2 regions of the Methylobacterium sp. Gmos1 genome follow, and region 2 is predicted to be linked to the other one. Evidence: riboswitches for the same ligand, from Rfam matches in the RefSeq annotation. Region 2 holds a riboswitch; the other holds the start of a gene.
The links. Region 2 has a riboswitch for glycine ahead of ACS5PV_RS15490 (D-amino acid dehydrogenase). Riboswitches for the same ligand answer to the same signal wherever they lie in the genome.
Positions count from the first base shown of each region.

Region 1 (7,389 bases), on a different contig from region 2:
ACACCGCCAGCGTGGCGGAACTGAACGGCCTGGGCGGCGGCATGATCGGCAAGGCGATCATCGCCAAGCGGCCCTATGCCTCCCCGGGCGAGCTCCTGTCGAAGCGGGTGCTGAGCCGGGCGACCTACGACAAGATCAAGGGTCAGGTGACGGTGCGGTAAGTTTTCGGATTCTCATGCCGGAGGCGCGGCCGTTCCATCCGGCGTCGCGATCGCGCTCCCGTTCGCATCGATCCCGGATTTCGCTGCAAGGCACCGGGATGACCAGGGAGACCTGGATCCGGCCGGCCGAACCGAACCGGCCTTCGGAACGAGATCGTGGCCGGCACCGGCCCCCGGATGCGCCGCACCGGGGGCCGTTCCGCTCACGCCGCCATCGGCGCCGGGATCTCGGTCTCGCGCTCGGTCACGAGGTCGGCGGCGATGCGGCCGGAGCCGGCTGCCATGGTCCAGCCGAGCGTGCCGTGGCCGGTATTGAGCACGAGGCCGCGGATCGCGGTGCGGCCGAGATAGGGAACGTTCGAGGGCGTGGTCGGGCGCAGGCCGCTCCAGGCGGTGGCGGCGGAAAAGTTGCCGGCATTCGGGAAAGTGCGCCGGGCGTTCTCCAGGATCGCCGCGACGCGCGCGGCATCGAGGTGGCGAGTGTAGCCCGACAGTTCGGCGGTGCCGGCGACGCGCAGGTGGGTGCCGAGGTTCGAGTAGACCAGCTTGTACTCGTCGTCGGTGAGGCTGACCTGCGGGGCGCCGTTATGGCCCTCGATCGGGATCGAGACCGAGTAGCCCTTGGCCGGGTAGATCGCCAGGTTGACGCCGTAGCGGCGCAGGAACGGCGCCGACCACGCGCCGAGCGAGACGACGACGTTCGGGGCGGTGAGCCGCTGGTGCCCGCCCGCCACCATCGCCTCGACGCCGGTGATCCGGTCGCCGCTTGGCGAGAGCAGCAGGCGCGTCGCCTCCGAGCCGTACAGGAAGGTCGCGCCCATCGCGGCGGTGCGGGCGGCGAGCGCCTGGGTGAAGGCGCGGGCGTCGCCGCTCTCGTCCTCCGCCGTGTAGGTGGCGCCGACCACGTCGTCGATGGCGTGGGCGAAGGCCGGCTCGATCGCCAGCACCTCGTCGCGCGAGACCACCCGGCGCTCGCAGCCGTGCTGGCGCATCAGTTCGGCGACGGGCTTGGCCGCCTCGAACTCCCGGGCGTCGCGATAGAAATGCAGGATGCCGAGGGTCTTCTCCGCGTAGGACAGGTTCTCCGCGGCGCGGATCTCCTGGAGCTTGGCGCGGCTATAGGCGCCGAGCCGCACGATCTCGACGGTGTTGCGGCGTGCCCGCTCGGGGGTGCAGTTGCGCAGGAAGCCGGCGATCCACGACCACTGGTGCCGGTCGAGGCGGGGCGTGAACAGGAGCGGCGCCTTCGCGTCGAACAGCCACTTCATCACCTTGAGCGGCGCCGAGGGGTTCGCCCACGGCTCGGCGTGGCTCACCGAGATCTGACCGCCATTGGCGTAGCTGGTCTCGAGGCCGGCGCCGCCCTGGCGGTCGATCACGCAGACCGACAGGCCGGCCTTCGCGGCCCAGTAGGCGGTGGCGGTGCCGACGACGCCGGCGCCGAGCACGATGAGGTCGAAGGAGGTTTTCTGTCCCGACACGCGTTCCATCCTTCCCGCCGGTCTTGCGGCAGGTCGCAGGAGTTGGAACTCTGTTCGGGTGGCCTGAGAGATTCGCCGGGCCTTGCGACCCGGCTTGCTCCATCGGCGGGCGTCGAAGCGCCCTCTCCAGAGTGCCCTCTCGATCGCGGTCCTTCTACCTGAGAGCTTCGGCGCGCAGCACGGCTGGCACGCCTTTCCCCTTCGGTGCCGGCGCGAAGCCGGTCTCTCCCGCGATCGTCAACGGACGGCCGAGGCTGTAGCACGGCCGTAGGGTTGCGCAAAAGAGCAAAGATCGGTCGCTCCCGCGCGAGGCGGGATCGACCGCTCCCGCTCAGGCGCGGCAGGCCTCGAAGCCCTTCCGGATGGCGTCCGGATCGAGGTGGCGGCCGATGAACACGACGCGGGATTCGCGCGGGTCGCCCGGCTTCCACTCGTCCTGGAGGTCGCCGTCGAGGATCATGTGCACGCCCTGGAAGACGAAGCGGCGCGGCTCGTCGGGGAAGCTGACGATGCCCTTGCAGCGCAGGATGTCGGGGCCCTGGACCTGGGTCAGGTCGGAGATCCACGGCATGAACTTGTTCGGATCGACCGCGCCGGGGATCCGCGCCGAGATCGACTGGATCTCGTCGGAATGGTGGTGATGGTGGCCTTCCTCCAGGAAGTCCGGCTCGACCTCGATGATGCGCGATAGGTCGAAGGCCTTGCGGTCGAGGACGGTCGCGAGCGGCACGGCGCAGTGCTGGGTGCGGTGGATCTCGGCGGACGGGTTGATCGACCGGATCTGGCGCTCGACCGCGTCGAGGCCGGCCTCGTCGACGAGGTCGGACTTGTTGAGCAGGATCACGTCGGCGAAGGCGACCTGGTTCTTGGCCTCGGGGGCGTCCTTCAGGCGCTCGGACAGCCACTTGGCGTCGGCCACCGTCACCACCGCGTCGAGGGTGGCGGCCTCGCCGACGTCCTGGTCGACGAAGAAGGTCTGGGCGACGGGAGCGGGGTCGGCGAGGCCGGTGGTCTCGACGATGATCGCGTCGAACTTGCCCTTGCGCTTCATCAGCCCGTCCATGATGCGGATCAGGTCGCCGCGCACGGTGCAGCAGATGCAGCCGTTGTTCATCTCGAACACTTCCTCGTCGGCGCCGACCACGAGGTCGTTGTCGATGCCGATCTCGCCGAACTCGTTGACGATCACGGCGTAGCGCTTGCCGTGCGGCTCGGTGAGGATGCGGTTGAGGAGGGTGGTCTTGCCGGCGCCGAGATAGCCGGTGAGCACCGTGACGGGGATCTTGTCGGACATGCGGGGCCGTCTGTTCGCGGGTGAGCCGGGCGCCGGGGGGCGCCGCGACGGGTGATATAGTGTGTCACTCCGCCCGGCGCGAGGCCGGTTCGGGAGGGGTGAACCGGGCGACGTCGCGCAGCAGCTCGACGAAGGCGCGCGCGCCGTGGTCGAGGAGGGCGCGGCCGGCCTCCGCCGTGCCGAGGCGCGCGTCGCCGATGGCGCCGGCCGGGTTGAGATCCTGCGCGTGCCAGGCGAGCGCGGCCGGGCGCCCGGCGCGCAGGTGGGTGTAGGCGCGTTCCATCCGGCGGCTCTCCGGCACGAAGTCGCGGATCGCGTCGCGCCGCACCAGGTCGGGGCGGAGCGCCAGCATCAGGGCGGTCTCGATCCCGCCGCCATGGATGCCGTGGCGCACCTCCTCGTCCGGAAAGAGGCCCGGCGGGGTGCCGAAGCGGCTCCAGGCGGTGGTGACCGCCACCATCCCGTGCCGGCCGCGCAACCCGAGCGCCACGAGGTCCATGAGCGCGCTGTTGCCGCCATGCGAGGAGACGATGACGAGCCGGGTGCAGCCCGCCCGCACCACCCCGTCGCCGATCTCGCCCCAGGCCTGCAGCGCCGTCTCCGGGCTCAGGGTCAGGGTGCCGGGAAAGTCCCCGTGCTCGGGCGACAGGCCGACCGATTGCACCGGCAGCACCCGCACGTCGAGGTCGTCGGGGACGAGGTCCACGATCCGCGCCAGGTAGCCCTCGGCGATGACGACGTCGGTGGAGAGCGGCAGGTGCGGCCCGTGCTGCTCCACGGCCGCCACCGGCAGCACCGCCACGGTGGCGCGCAACCCTCCGTCGCGGCATTCCTCGGTGGTCAGGTCGCCCCAGGGCCGGGCCGGCATTGTGCACTCTCCCTCGCTCGCGCGGCCGACCATAAGCCGCGGACGCATCGGCCGAAACCGCCTCTGCGTCATCCAGGCGTCACAGGCCGGCTGGCATGTGCGCCGTCGGGGGCGCCACGCGGCGCCCCGCCCGCCGTCCTTGCGCCGACACCGCACGCGCGGCAGGATTTGTCTCGAGAGCGGGGGCGGATGCCATGGCAGCGGGCGAGCAGGCTTTGGCCGTGGACGTGCCGCGCCGGTCGGCCAAGCGCCACCGTCCCCCCGGCGCCAAGAGCGTCGGCTGGGCCCTGATGCAGGCGGCCCGCCTCCATCGCGGCCGCATCGGCGACCGCCTGGCCGAGCTCGACCTCTTCGCCGGCCAGGAGCAGGTGGTGCAGGCCCTGGCCTCGGCCGGCACCATGACCATGGGCGACCTCGCCGCGACCCTGCGGGTGCGCCCGCCCACCGCCTCGAAGACCATCACGCGGCTCGCCGCCATGGGGGTGGTCGAGCGCCGGACCGAGGCCGGGGACGGCCGCATCGTCCGGGTGCGGCTGACCGAGTCCGGGTTGGCCAAGGCCGCGGCGATCGAGGGCCTGTGGGACGAGATCGAGGCCGAGATGCTGGAGGGCTTCGACAACAAGGAGCGCCGGCGCCTGCGCAAGCTCCTGCGCCGCGCCGCCCGCAACCTCGCCGAGGCCGCCGGCCTCGAAGCGCACGATTCCGATGCCGAGGCCGAGGACGACCTCGACGGCGGGGATTCCAGCCGCGACATGGACTGACGCGCGGGGCTCGGATCGAGCCGAGGCACGGACTGATCACGCAGCCTATATCTTCCTGCCGAACGGATTAGTTCGCACGCCGCCTGCTCGATCTCGAAGATCAGGCCGCGCATAACCGTTATCGCCTTACCAGCAACATCGTTTTCCATTCTTCTGCCGTACACACGATCGGCTTGCGGTGGGCGCAAGGTGATTCTTCCGGTGCAGGCGAGTGGCCGATCACGAACATCGCGGGACGAGCGCGGCGGGACCGTCCGGATTCCACGCGCGCCCGCTTCGCACCCACGTGGCGGCCCTGGCGGTCGCCCTCCTGGTGCCGGCGCTCCTCATCATCGGGCTGATCGCGCAACGCTGGGTCCAGGCCGAGCAGGCGCGGATGGAGGAGCGGACCGCGACCCTCAACGCCCACGCGGTGGAGCAGATCGACCGCTTCCTCACCGGCCAGATCGCGATGCTGCAGGCGCTCGCCACCTCGCCGGCCCTGGAGGTGGAGGATTTCGCCCGGTTCGACCGCCAGGCGCGGGAGCTGGTGCGCCTCCAGGGCACCACCATCGTGCTGCTCGACACCGACGGGCAGCAGCGCGTGAACACGCGGCTGCCCTGGGGGGCGCCTCTGCCCCGGACGATCCTCGACAACCACCGGTTGTTGAGGGAGACCGGCGCACCGGCGATCTCCGATCTCTTCTTCGGAGCCGTCACCGGCAAGCCGACCGTCGTCGTCACCGTGCCGGTGCGGCGCGACGGCGCGCCGACCTACTTCCTGAACGCCACCCTGCCGGCCTCGCTGTTCGGCGAGCTCTTGCGGGAAGCGGGCGTCTCCGCGCCCTATTCCGGCTCGGTCGCCGACCGGAACGGGATCATCATCGGCCGGTCGGTCGATACCGAGGTGGCGGCCGGCAAGCCGCTGCCGGGCTTCCGCTCGGTCGGCGGGACGACGGGGCAGTGGTGGGGCCGCAACCTCAGCGGCATCCCGGTCTTCGGCACCCATCACCGCTCCGCCCTCTCGGGCTGGGTGGTGACGATCGGCGTCGAGCAGGCGGCGCTGCGGGCGCCCTTCGTCACCTCGGTGCTGGTGCTGGCGCCGGTGATCCTCGGCCTGACGCTGATCGCCCTGATCGCCTCGCTGCTCGTCGGTCGCCGGATCCTGCTCGCCAAGGCGCTGCTGGCGCAGGCCGCTGCCGACCTCAGCCAGGGCGTGACCTTGCGAATGCCGGTGACGCCGATCCGCGAGGTGAACGAGGTCGGGGCGGTGCTGGCGCAGACCTCCGCGATCCTGCAGCGGCAGGCCGATGCCCTGCGCCGGAGCAACGCCGATCTCGAGGACCGCATCGCCGCCCGCACCCGGGAGCTCGTCGCCAAGGAGGCGGTGCTCACGATGACCCTCGACGCGATGGACCAGGGCCTGATCATGGTCGACGCGCAGGGGCGGGTCGCCGTCACCAACCGGCGGCTCGCCGAGCTCCTCGACCTCGACCCCGCCTTCCTGGCCACGCGCCCGTCGCGGGCGGAGATGCGGCGGGTGCTCACCGCGGCGGGGGAGTATGCGGGGATCGATCCGGCCTTCGAGCGCGCGATCTCGGTCGGCGACCTCGCGGTGATCGGCGCGCGCTACGAGCGCACGCGGCCGAACGGCACGATCCTGGAGGTGCACAACGCGCCGACCGCCGATGGCGGCGTCCTGCGCACCCTCACCGACATCACGGCGCGCCGCGAGGCCGAGGCGGCGCTTCGGCGCGAGAAGGCCCTGCTCGACGCGACGCTCGCCAACATGGACCAGGGCGTGCTGGTGATCGACGCCGCCGGCATCGTCCAGCTCTGCAACGGGCGGGCGATCGACCTCCTCGGCCTGCCGCCGGACTACCGCCACGGTCATCCGGCCTTCGCCGACCTCGTCGCCTGGCAGGCCGCAAGCGGCGAGTTCGGCGAGGCCCGGGCGGAGCGCGAATCCTGGCTCAAGCTCCGGGGCGACCTCCTCGGCGCCCCGCCGGTCTACGAGCGCACCCGCCCGGACGGCACGGTGCTCGAGGTGCGCACCGTGCGCCTCGCCGAGGGCGGGGCGATCCGCACCTTCTCGGACGTGACCGAGCGCAAGCGGCGCGAACTCGCCGTCATGGAGGCCAACCGCGTCGCCGAGGCGGCCAGGCTCCAGGCCGAGGCCGCGCAGCGCCAGGCGGAGGCCGCGAGCGCGGCCAAGACCGAGTTCCTCGCCACCATGTCGCACGAGATCCGCACGCCGCTGAACGGCGTGATCGGCTACGCCGAGCTGCTGGTCCGCTCGGGCGACCTGTCGCCGGCCCAGAGCCGCAGCGCCGTGCGGATCCAGGAGGCGGGCCAGGCCCTGCTGACGGTGGTCAACGACGTGCTCGACTTCTCGAAGATCGAGGCCGGGCAGATCGACCTCGACCCGCAGCCCTTCGCGCCGGCGGCGCTCGCCGACGGCGCGGTGTCGATCGTCAGGACCGCGGCCGACGCCAGGGGGCTGGCGCTCTTCGTCGAGACCGCGCCGGATCTCGCGCCCCGCCTCGTCGGCGACCCGGACCGGCTGCGCCAGGTGCTGCTCAACCTCCTCAACAACGCGATCAAGTTCACGCCGGCGGGCCGCGTCACCCTGCACCTCGCGAGCGCGCCGCTCGCCGACGGGCGCCACGCCCTGCATGTTGCGGTCAGCGATACCGGGATCGGCATCCCGGCCGACCGGCTCGGGCAGCTCTTCCAGCGCTTCAGCCAGGTCGACGGCTCGATCCGGCGCCGCTTCGGCGGCACCGGCCTCGGCCTGGCGATCAGCCGGAAGCTGATCGAGGCGATGGGCGGCGAGATCGGGGTC
Region 1 covers NZ_JBSNCC010000012.1:110,008-117,396, forward strand. Annotated here, with positions in the region: gene ACS5PV_RS21490 (helix-hairpin-helix domain-containing protein) at 1-161, shown strand, start outside; gene ACS5PV_RS21495 (D-amino acid dehydrogenase) at 365-1,642, opposite strand; glycine riboswitch at 1,779-1,883, opposite strand; gene ACS5PV_RS21500 (CobW family GTP-binding protein) at 1,974-2,936, opposite strand; gene ACS5PV_RS21505 (creatininase family protein) at 3,001-3,804, opposite strand; gene ACS5PV_RS21510 (MarR family winged helix-turn-helix transcriptional regulator) at 3,999-4,565, shown strand; gene ACS5PV_RS21515 (PAS-domain containing protein) at 4,777-7,389, shown strand, end outside.
Region 1: linked by a shared signal. The riboswitch ahead of ACS5PV_RS21495 (D-amino acid dehydrogenase) and the one ahead of ACS5PV_RS15490 (D-amino acid dehydrogenase) in region 2 are both predicted to bind glycine.

Region 2 (7,389 bases):
GTGCGGGCGCGGCCATGCCGATGGTCGCGTAGCCGGGGGTGAGCGCCAGCATCAGCATGCCGACCGCCATCAACCCGATGGTGAGCATCATGGCGGGCTTGCGGCCGGCGCGGTCGGCATAGGCGCCGATGAACACTCCGCCGATCGGCCGGGTGACGAAGCCGACACCGAATGTCGCGACCGAGGCGAGCAGGCTGACCCAGGCGTCGCCGGTGGGGAAGAAGGTGCGGCCGATCGTGACGGCGAAGAAGGCGTAGGTGGTGAAGTCGTAGAATTCGAGGGTGTTGCCGATGACGGCCGCGACGACGCCGCGCCGGCGCGCGGCGTCGTCCGAGACGGGGGCGGCCGCCGCTGCGCCGGGCAGGGGCGTGAGAAGGGCGGCATTCGTGGCAGTATTCATGGGCGTTCCTCCGGCCGGGTCGCGGCTCGCTCGTTGTAATCGTTGCGTCGTGATTCTTGCGTCGTGGTCGTCGCGCGGATGGTTCCTGCCCGCGCATGGTTGGCGTGGGCATGTTTCGGCCTGATGCACGGCACGCGTTGCGCCGTGCAGCAAGCATCTCGTGTCGAAGGCGGGGCACCCTGGCCAGGATGTCGGGCGCGCCTCCCCCGGGCGTGCAAAGCTGTCCGGAGACGGAAGTGGCGCCGGCAATCCCCTCTCCCCGCGGGCGGGGAGAGGGCCGTGTTCCTGTTCAGGGAACACGGCAAGCGGAGGCGCAGCCGGAGCGAGGGTGAGGGGGTGCTGCCGAACGTGGCTCCTCCGGAAACACCCCCTCACCCTCGCCCTACGGCCTCGCTGCATCTCCTGAACGGGGACGCAGCCCTCTCCCCGCCCGCGGGGAGAGGAGAACACCGCGCCTCTTCCTTGTGCCGGACAGCCCTGCCGGGCGCGGGGCCCGCGTGCGCGGTCAGGCGGCGAGCCGGCGTCCCTCGACCGGCAGGCCGCCCTCGACCGCGTCGGCGGCGATCTGCGCCGTCGCGGCCGACAGGGTCCAGCCCAGATGGCCGTGCCCGGTATTGTAGAAGATGCCCCGCTGCCGGCCCGGCCCGACCCGCGGCAGCATGCCGGGCATCATCGGCCGCAGGCCGCTCCAGGCCACCACCCGGTCGGTCGCGACGCGCGGGAACTGCTCGCGCGTCCAGCGCACCAGCGGCTCGATCCGGTCGTGCCGGATGTCGCGGTTGAAGCCGTTGAACTCCGCCGTGCCGGCGACGCGGAACCGGTCCCGGCCGAGGCGGCTCGTCACGATCTTCGTCGCGTCGTCGAGGATGCTGACCTGCGGCGCCGCCTCCCGGCTCTCGGGCGTGTGCAGCTGCACGGTGATCGAGTAGCCCTTGACGGGATAGATGTTGAGGCGGTCACCGAGCCCGGCGGCGAGGTCCCGGCTGGCGCAGCCGGCGCAGATCACCACCCCGTCGACGTCGAGCGGCTCGGCGATCGCGGGGGCCGCCCGGTCGTCGCCGGCGGAGGACCGCCGGCGGATGCGCCAGCCCTCGCCCGCCGGCACGATCGCCTCGATCGCGGAATCGTACAGGAAGGCGACGCCGCGCCGGGCGCAGGCCTCGGCGAGGCCGCGGGTGAACTTGTGGATGTCGCCGGTCGAGTCCGAGGGCGTGAAGAAGCCGCCGTGATACGTCCCCTGCAGGGTCGGCTCGATGGACCGGATCTCGTCGGGGCCGACCGGGTCGCGCGCGAGCCCGCCCTTGCGCAGGAGCGTGTTGACGGCGAGCGCCTTCTCGAAGCCGGCGCGGTCCCGGTAGAAATGCAGGATGCCGCGCTGCTCCAGGTCGAAGTCGATGCCCTCGCGCTCGGCCATGGCGAACATCTGCCGGCGGGCGGCGAGCGCCAGGCGCACGGTCTCGACGGTATTGGCCTCGTAGTGCCGGATCTGGCCGATGAACTCGGCCATCCAGGAATACTTGTGCCAGCTCGGCTTCGGGTTGACGAGCAGCGGCGCGTCGCGCCGCATCATCCACTTGAGGCCCTGGAGGATGGTCGCCGCCTTGTTCCAGACCTCGGCGTTGCTGACCGAGAGCTGGCCGCCATTGGCGAACGAGGTCTCCATGCCGGCGTAGCGGTTCCGGTCGAGGACCGTGACGTCGTAGCCGCGCTCGCGGAGCGCGTAGGCGGTGGTCACGCCGGTGATGCCGGCGCCGATGACGGCGATGTGGGGCATGGATCTGGCTTTCCGTGAACGCGTGCGAAGGCGGGATGACCCCGCCCATGCGCCCCATCTGTCACGGTACCTGAGAGCGTCGTCCGCCCGCTGGCGCAGGCAGACATCCCCTTCGGTGGACGGCCTGTTGCAGCCGCCTCTCTCCAGATCGTCCTGACGACACGGTCCTTCTGCCTGAGAGTTTCCGGGGCGGTTGCTCCGTCGGCGCCGAGGGTGCGCGAAGCCCCTCGATCTCTCCCGCATCGTCGTAGTGGACGTCGACACTCGTATCGGCACCTGCCCTAGTCGTCAAGTCGAATTCGACGGCAATTTTTGCGGAACGACAAGACGAAGACGAGACATGCATCGACTTGCCAAACAACATCGCAGTCTTGAACGGCGCGCACGCCGACACGGCCGGACCGCGGGGCGGTCCGGCCGTGTCGTGCGAGCCCGTGGACGATCCGTCGGCCGCTGCATCGGGGTCGAGCGTGGCGTTTCCCGTCCGGGCGGACCCTGGACGACGCGCCAGCCGCTGTTCAAGACCGTTCGGGAACACTGCCATTCCTGCAAGGAATGATGGCGAGGACCGCCCACGATCATCGGCGGCTCCGGTGTGCCCCGCGCACGCCTGTTGCCCGTCCCGGCCCGGGGCGCGATACTCGCCGGCCGTTCAAACAAAAGACCAATGTTGCGGAGGAAACGTCATGGGTGCCTTGGGTGTGCTGCGGACCGCGACGGCGGCCGCGGCCCTGTCGTTGGTCGCGCTCGCGGCGCTCGCCGCGGACTACCCGGCGCCCCGGGAGGGCGACTGGACGATCAAGGACTTCACGTTCCACACCGGCGAGGTGCTGCCGGAGCTGCGCCTGCACTACACCACGGTGGGCGATCCCAAGGGCGAGCCGGTGGTCGTCCTGCACGGCACCACCGGTTCGGCGGCCAGCATGCTGACGCCCGGCTTCGCCGGCGAGCTGTTCGGCCCCGGCCAGCCGCTCGACGCGGCGACGCACTACATCATCCTCCCGGACGCGATCGGCCACGGCCGGTCGTCGAAGCCCTCCGACGGGCTGAAGGCGAAGTTCCCGCGCTACAACTACGACGACATGGCCGAGGCGCAGTACCGGCTGGTCACCGAGCATCTCGGCCTCAAGCACGTCCGGCTGGTCATCGGCAACTCGATGGGCGGGATGCACGCCTGGATCCTCGGCGTGAAGCATCCCGGGTTCATGGACGCCCTCGTGCCGATGGCGTCGCAGCCGAGCGAGATGGCGAGCCGCAACTGGATGCTGCGCCGGCTCCTGACCGAGACCATCCGGCGCGACCCGGCCTACGCGAACGGCGCCTACACGACCCAGCCGCCGTCGCTGCGGGTCGCCAACGTGTTCTTCGCCCTCGCCACCAGCGGCGGCACGCTGGCCTTGCAGAAGCAGGCGCCGACCGGTGAGCTCGCCGACAAGCTCGTCGATGCCCGCCTGGCGGCGCCGTTCACCGCGGACGCCAACGACTACGTCTACCAGTGGGATTCGTCGCGCGGCTATGACCCCTCCCCGGGCCTGGAGGCGATCTCGGCGCCGGTGCTGGCGATCAACTCGGCGGACGACGAGCGCAACCCGCCCGAGACCGGGATCATGGAGCGCGAGATGAAGCGCCTGAAGAACGGGCGTCTCTACCTGATCCCGGCGAGCACCGAGACCAGCGGCCACGGCACCACGGGCTTTGCCCGATTCTACAAGCAGCAGCTCCAGGACTTCCTGCGAGCCGCGCCGAAGCGGGCGATGTAGGCCGCCCCGCCACGACACGGCGGCGCCGGCATCCGCCGGTGCCGCACCGGACGATGCTCCCGGATACCGTTCCGCCGCAGATCCCGGCCGCCGCCTTCGCGACATCGTCCGGAGGGGCGGGCTCGGGACGGCGCCCGGGAGACCATACCCCCGCGACCGGAGAGGCGCCGATGCGCGACTTCAACGAGCACACCATCACGCAGGCCGTGATCGACCGCTTCGCCGAGACGCCGGATCCGCGCCTGAAGGCGGTCCTGTCGAGCCTCGTGCGCCACCTGCACGACTTCGTGCGCGACACCGACCTGACCTTCGAGGAGTGGCAGGCCGGCATCGCCTTCCTGACCCGCACCGGGCAGACCTGCGACGCGCACCGGCAGGAATTCATCTTGCTCTCCGACACGCTCGGCGTCTCGATGCTGGTCGACGCCATCAACCATCGCATGCCGCAGGGCGCGACCGAGACCACGGTGCTCGGCCCCTTCTACGTCGAGGAGGCGCCCGAGCGGCCGAACGGCGCCGACATCGCCGGCCCGCTCGAGGGCACGCCGCTCCTCGTCACCGGCTCGGTCTCCTCCGCGGACGGAGAGCCGCTCGCCGGCGCCACCGTCGACGTCTGGCACGCCGACGACGACGGCGCCTACGACGTGCAGCAGCTCGACGCGCTCGGCGGGCTCGCCGGCCGGGCGCGGTTCCGCACCGACCGGCAAGGCCGCTTCCACTTCTGGACCGTCATGCCGGCCTGGTACCCGATCCCCGCCGACGGGCCGGTCGGCGAGATGCTGAACGCCACCCACCGCCACCCGAACCGGCCGGCCCACGTGCACTTCATGATCGCGGCGCCCGGCCACGAGACGCTCATCACCCACGTCTTTTCCGCCGACAGCCCGTGGCTCGACTCGGACGCGGTGTTCGGGGTGAAGACCTCGCTGATCGCGGAGTTCGCCGAGCATCCGCCGGGGACGGCACCGGACGGGCGAAAGGTGGAGCGATCATTCCGGCATCTCGCCTACGATTTCGGCCTGAAGGCCGCCTGACTACCCCGGCCCGGGAGGCACGAAACCCGGACGAAGACCCCGCGAACGGGGCCGTCTCACCCGATCCGCGGCCCTGGACCGGCGCATCTCCGGTTATGGCGACCTCGCGGGTTCTCGACTGCCATCCCCGCCTGCATCGTTAACCAATCTTTAAAGAACGGACCCAAACCAGCGAATTCGGCCCCTTCCGGCCCCGCCGATGTCATGACGAATGCACACGTCGATGTTAGGAAATCAGTAACGATCCTGGGGCCGCCGCCATGACCATGCATCTCGTCAACAACCAGCACGCCGTCGATCTCGCGCAGATCGTCAACGATGCGTGGGCGCATCCCGAGCAGCTCTATGTCGGGATGGAGGGCCCGGTTCGCGCGGCGGTGAACGAGGCGATGGCCCGGCTCGACGACGGCACCCTGCGCGTCGCCGAGAAGGTCGACGGGACTTGGCGCGTCAACGAGTGGCTGATCAACGCCCTGATGGTCGCCTCCCATATCGGCGACTACTCGCTCGTCGAGGGCGGGCCCGGGGCGGCGTGCTGGTGGGACAAGGAGCACTCGAAGTTCGCCGGCTGGGGCGAGGCGCAGTTCCGGGCCGCCGCCTTCCGGGCCCTGCCGGGCTGCTTCGTGCGCTACAGCGCGCACGTCGCCCGCAAGGTCGTGCTGCTGCCGAGCTTCGTCAGCTGGGGCGCCCGGGTCGACGAGGGCACGATGATCGACTCGTGGGCCACCGTCGGCTCCTGCGCCCAGGTCGGCCGCAACGTCCACATCTCGGCCGGCGTCGTCCTCGGCGGGGTGATCGAGCCGCGCCAGGTGCGCCCGGTCGTCATCGAGGACGATTGCTTCGTCGGCGCGCAATGCAGCGTCGTCGAGGGGATGATCGTCGGCGAGGGCTCGGTCATCGGCGCCGGCACCATCCTGTCGGCCTCGACGAAGATCATCGACCGGGCGACCGGCGAGGTGTTCCGCGGCGCGGTGCCGCCCTACTCGGTGGTGGTGCCGGGCTCGCTCCCGGGCCAGCCGCTCGCCGACGGCTCGCCGGGCCCGCTCCTGCACTGCGCCGTGATCGTCAAGCGCGTCGACGCCAAAACCCGCGCCAAGGCCTGCGTCAACGACCTGTTCCGGGCGTGATCGCGGCGGCCGGCCCCGGCGGGGGCGGCCGCGATCGGACCTTCCTCACGAACGGGGCTCCGCATGCCGGTTCCGACGATCCACCCCCTGCGCCTGGCGTCAGGCGGGCTCATCGCGCTGGCCGTCGCGATGGGCATCGGCCGCTTCTCCTACACGCCGATCCTGCCGGGGATGGCCGCCGACCTCGCCCTGACCAAGGCGCAAGCAGGCCTGCTGGCCTCGGCGAACCTCCTCGGCTACCTCGTCGGCGCGCTCGGCGCCGCGCTGCCGGCCCTGCGCGGCTCGCCGCGGCGCTGGTTCGTCGTCTCCCTCGCCGCGAGCGCGGTCAGCACGATCCTGATGGCGGCGGCGGGCGACGTCCCGACCTTCCTGGCGCTGCGCTTCGTCGGCGGCGTGGCGAGCGCCTTCGTGCTCGTCTTCGCCTCGACGGTGATCCTCGACCGGCTCGCCGCGATGGGGCGCTCCGGGCTGTCCTCGCTGCATTTCGCCGGGATCGGGGCCGGCATCGTGCTCTCGGCGCTGCTCGTGAACGCGGCCGGGGCGCTCGGCGCCGACTGGCGGGGCGCCTGGCTCGTCGTCGGGCTCACCGCCCTCCTCGCGACCCCGGTGGTCGGCGCGCTGGTGCCGCCGGAGGGCCACGCCGCCGCCCCGGCCGCGGAGCGCGGCGGGCTCACTCTCGACCGGCCGCTCTCCGCGCTGCTGGCCTCCTACTTCCTGTTCGGCCTCGGCTACGTCACCACCGCGACCTTCCTGGTGACGATCGTCCGGGCGACGCCCGACCTGCGCCCCTTCGAATCGGCGATCTGGCTCGTCGTCGGCGTCTCGGCGATTCCCTCGGTGGCGTCGTGGACCTGGCTCGGCCGCCGGATCGGCGTCGTGCCGACGCTGAGCCTGGCGCTCGCCGCCGAGGCCGCCGGCGTCGTCGGCAGCGTCGTGGCGACCGGCGCCGGCGGTGCGATGGTGGCGGCCGCCCTCCTGGGCGGGACCTTCGTGCCGATCACGGCGCTCGGGATCATGGCCGCCCGGTCCCTCGCCGGGGCCCGCAGGCGCCAGGTGGTCGCGGTGATGACCGCCTCGTTCGGCCTCGGCTCGATCATCGCGCCGACGATCGCCGGGGCGCTGGCGGATCTCACCGGCAGCTTCGCGCTGCCGAGCTACCTCGCCGCCGGAGCCCTCGCCCTCGCGGCCCTCCTCGCCCTCGCGGCCGATCCGCGCCGGGCCGCCGGAGCGCCCGTCCTGCCCCAGGCGAGCGGGGCCTGAGAGCCCAGGCTTGGGTTTCAGCTCGCGGCCCGGA
Region 2 covers NZ_JBSNCC010000007.1:4,226-11,614, reverse strand. Annotated here, with positions in the region: gene ACS5PV_RS15495 (MFS transporter) at 1-400, opposite strand, end outside; gene ACS5PV_RS15490 (D-amino acid dehydrogenase) at 906-2,174, opposite strand; glycine riboswitch at 2,231-2,323, opposite strand; glycine riboswitch at 2,327-2,424, opposite strand; gene ACS5PV_RS15485 (alpha/beta fold hydrolase) at 2,861-3,934, shown strand; gene ACS5PV_RS15480 (intradiol ring-cleavage dioxygenase) at 4,105-4,968, shown strand; gene ACS5PV_RS15475 (2,3,4,5-tetrahydropyridine-2,6-dicarboxylate N-succinyltransferase) at 5,229-6,095, shown strand; gene ACS5PV_RS15470 (YbfB/YjiJ family MFS transporter) at 6,159-7,355, shown strand; gene ACS5PV_RS15465 (bifunctional diguanylate cyclase/phosphodiesterase) at 7,373-7,389, opposite strand, start outside.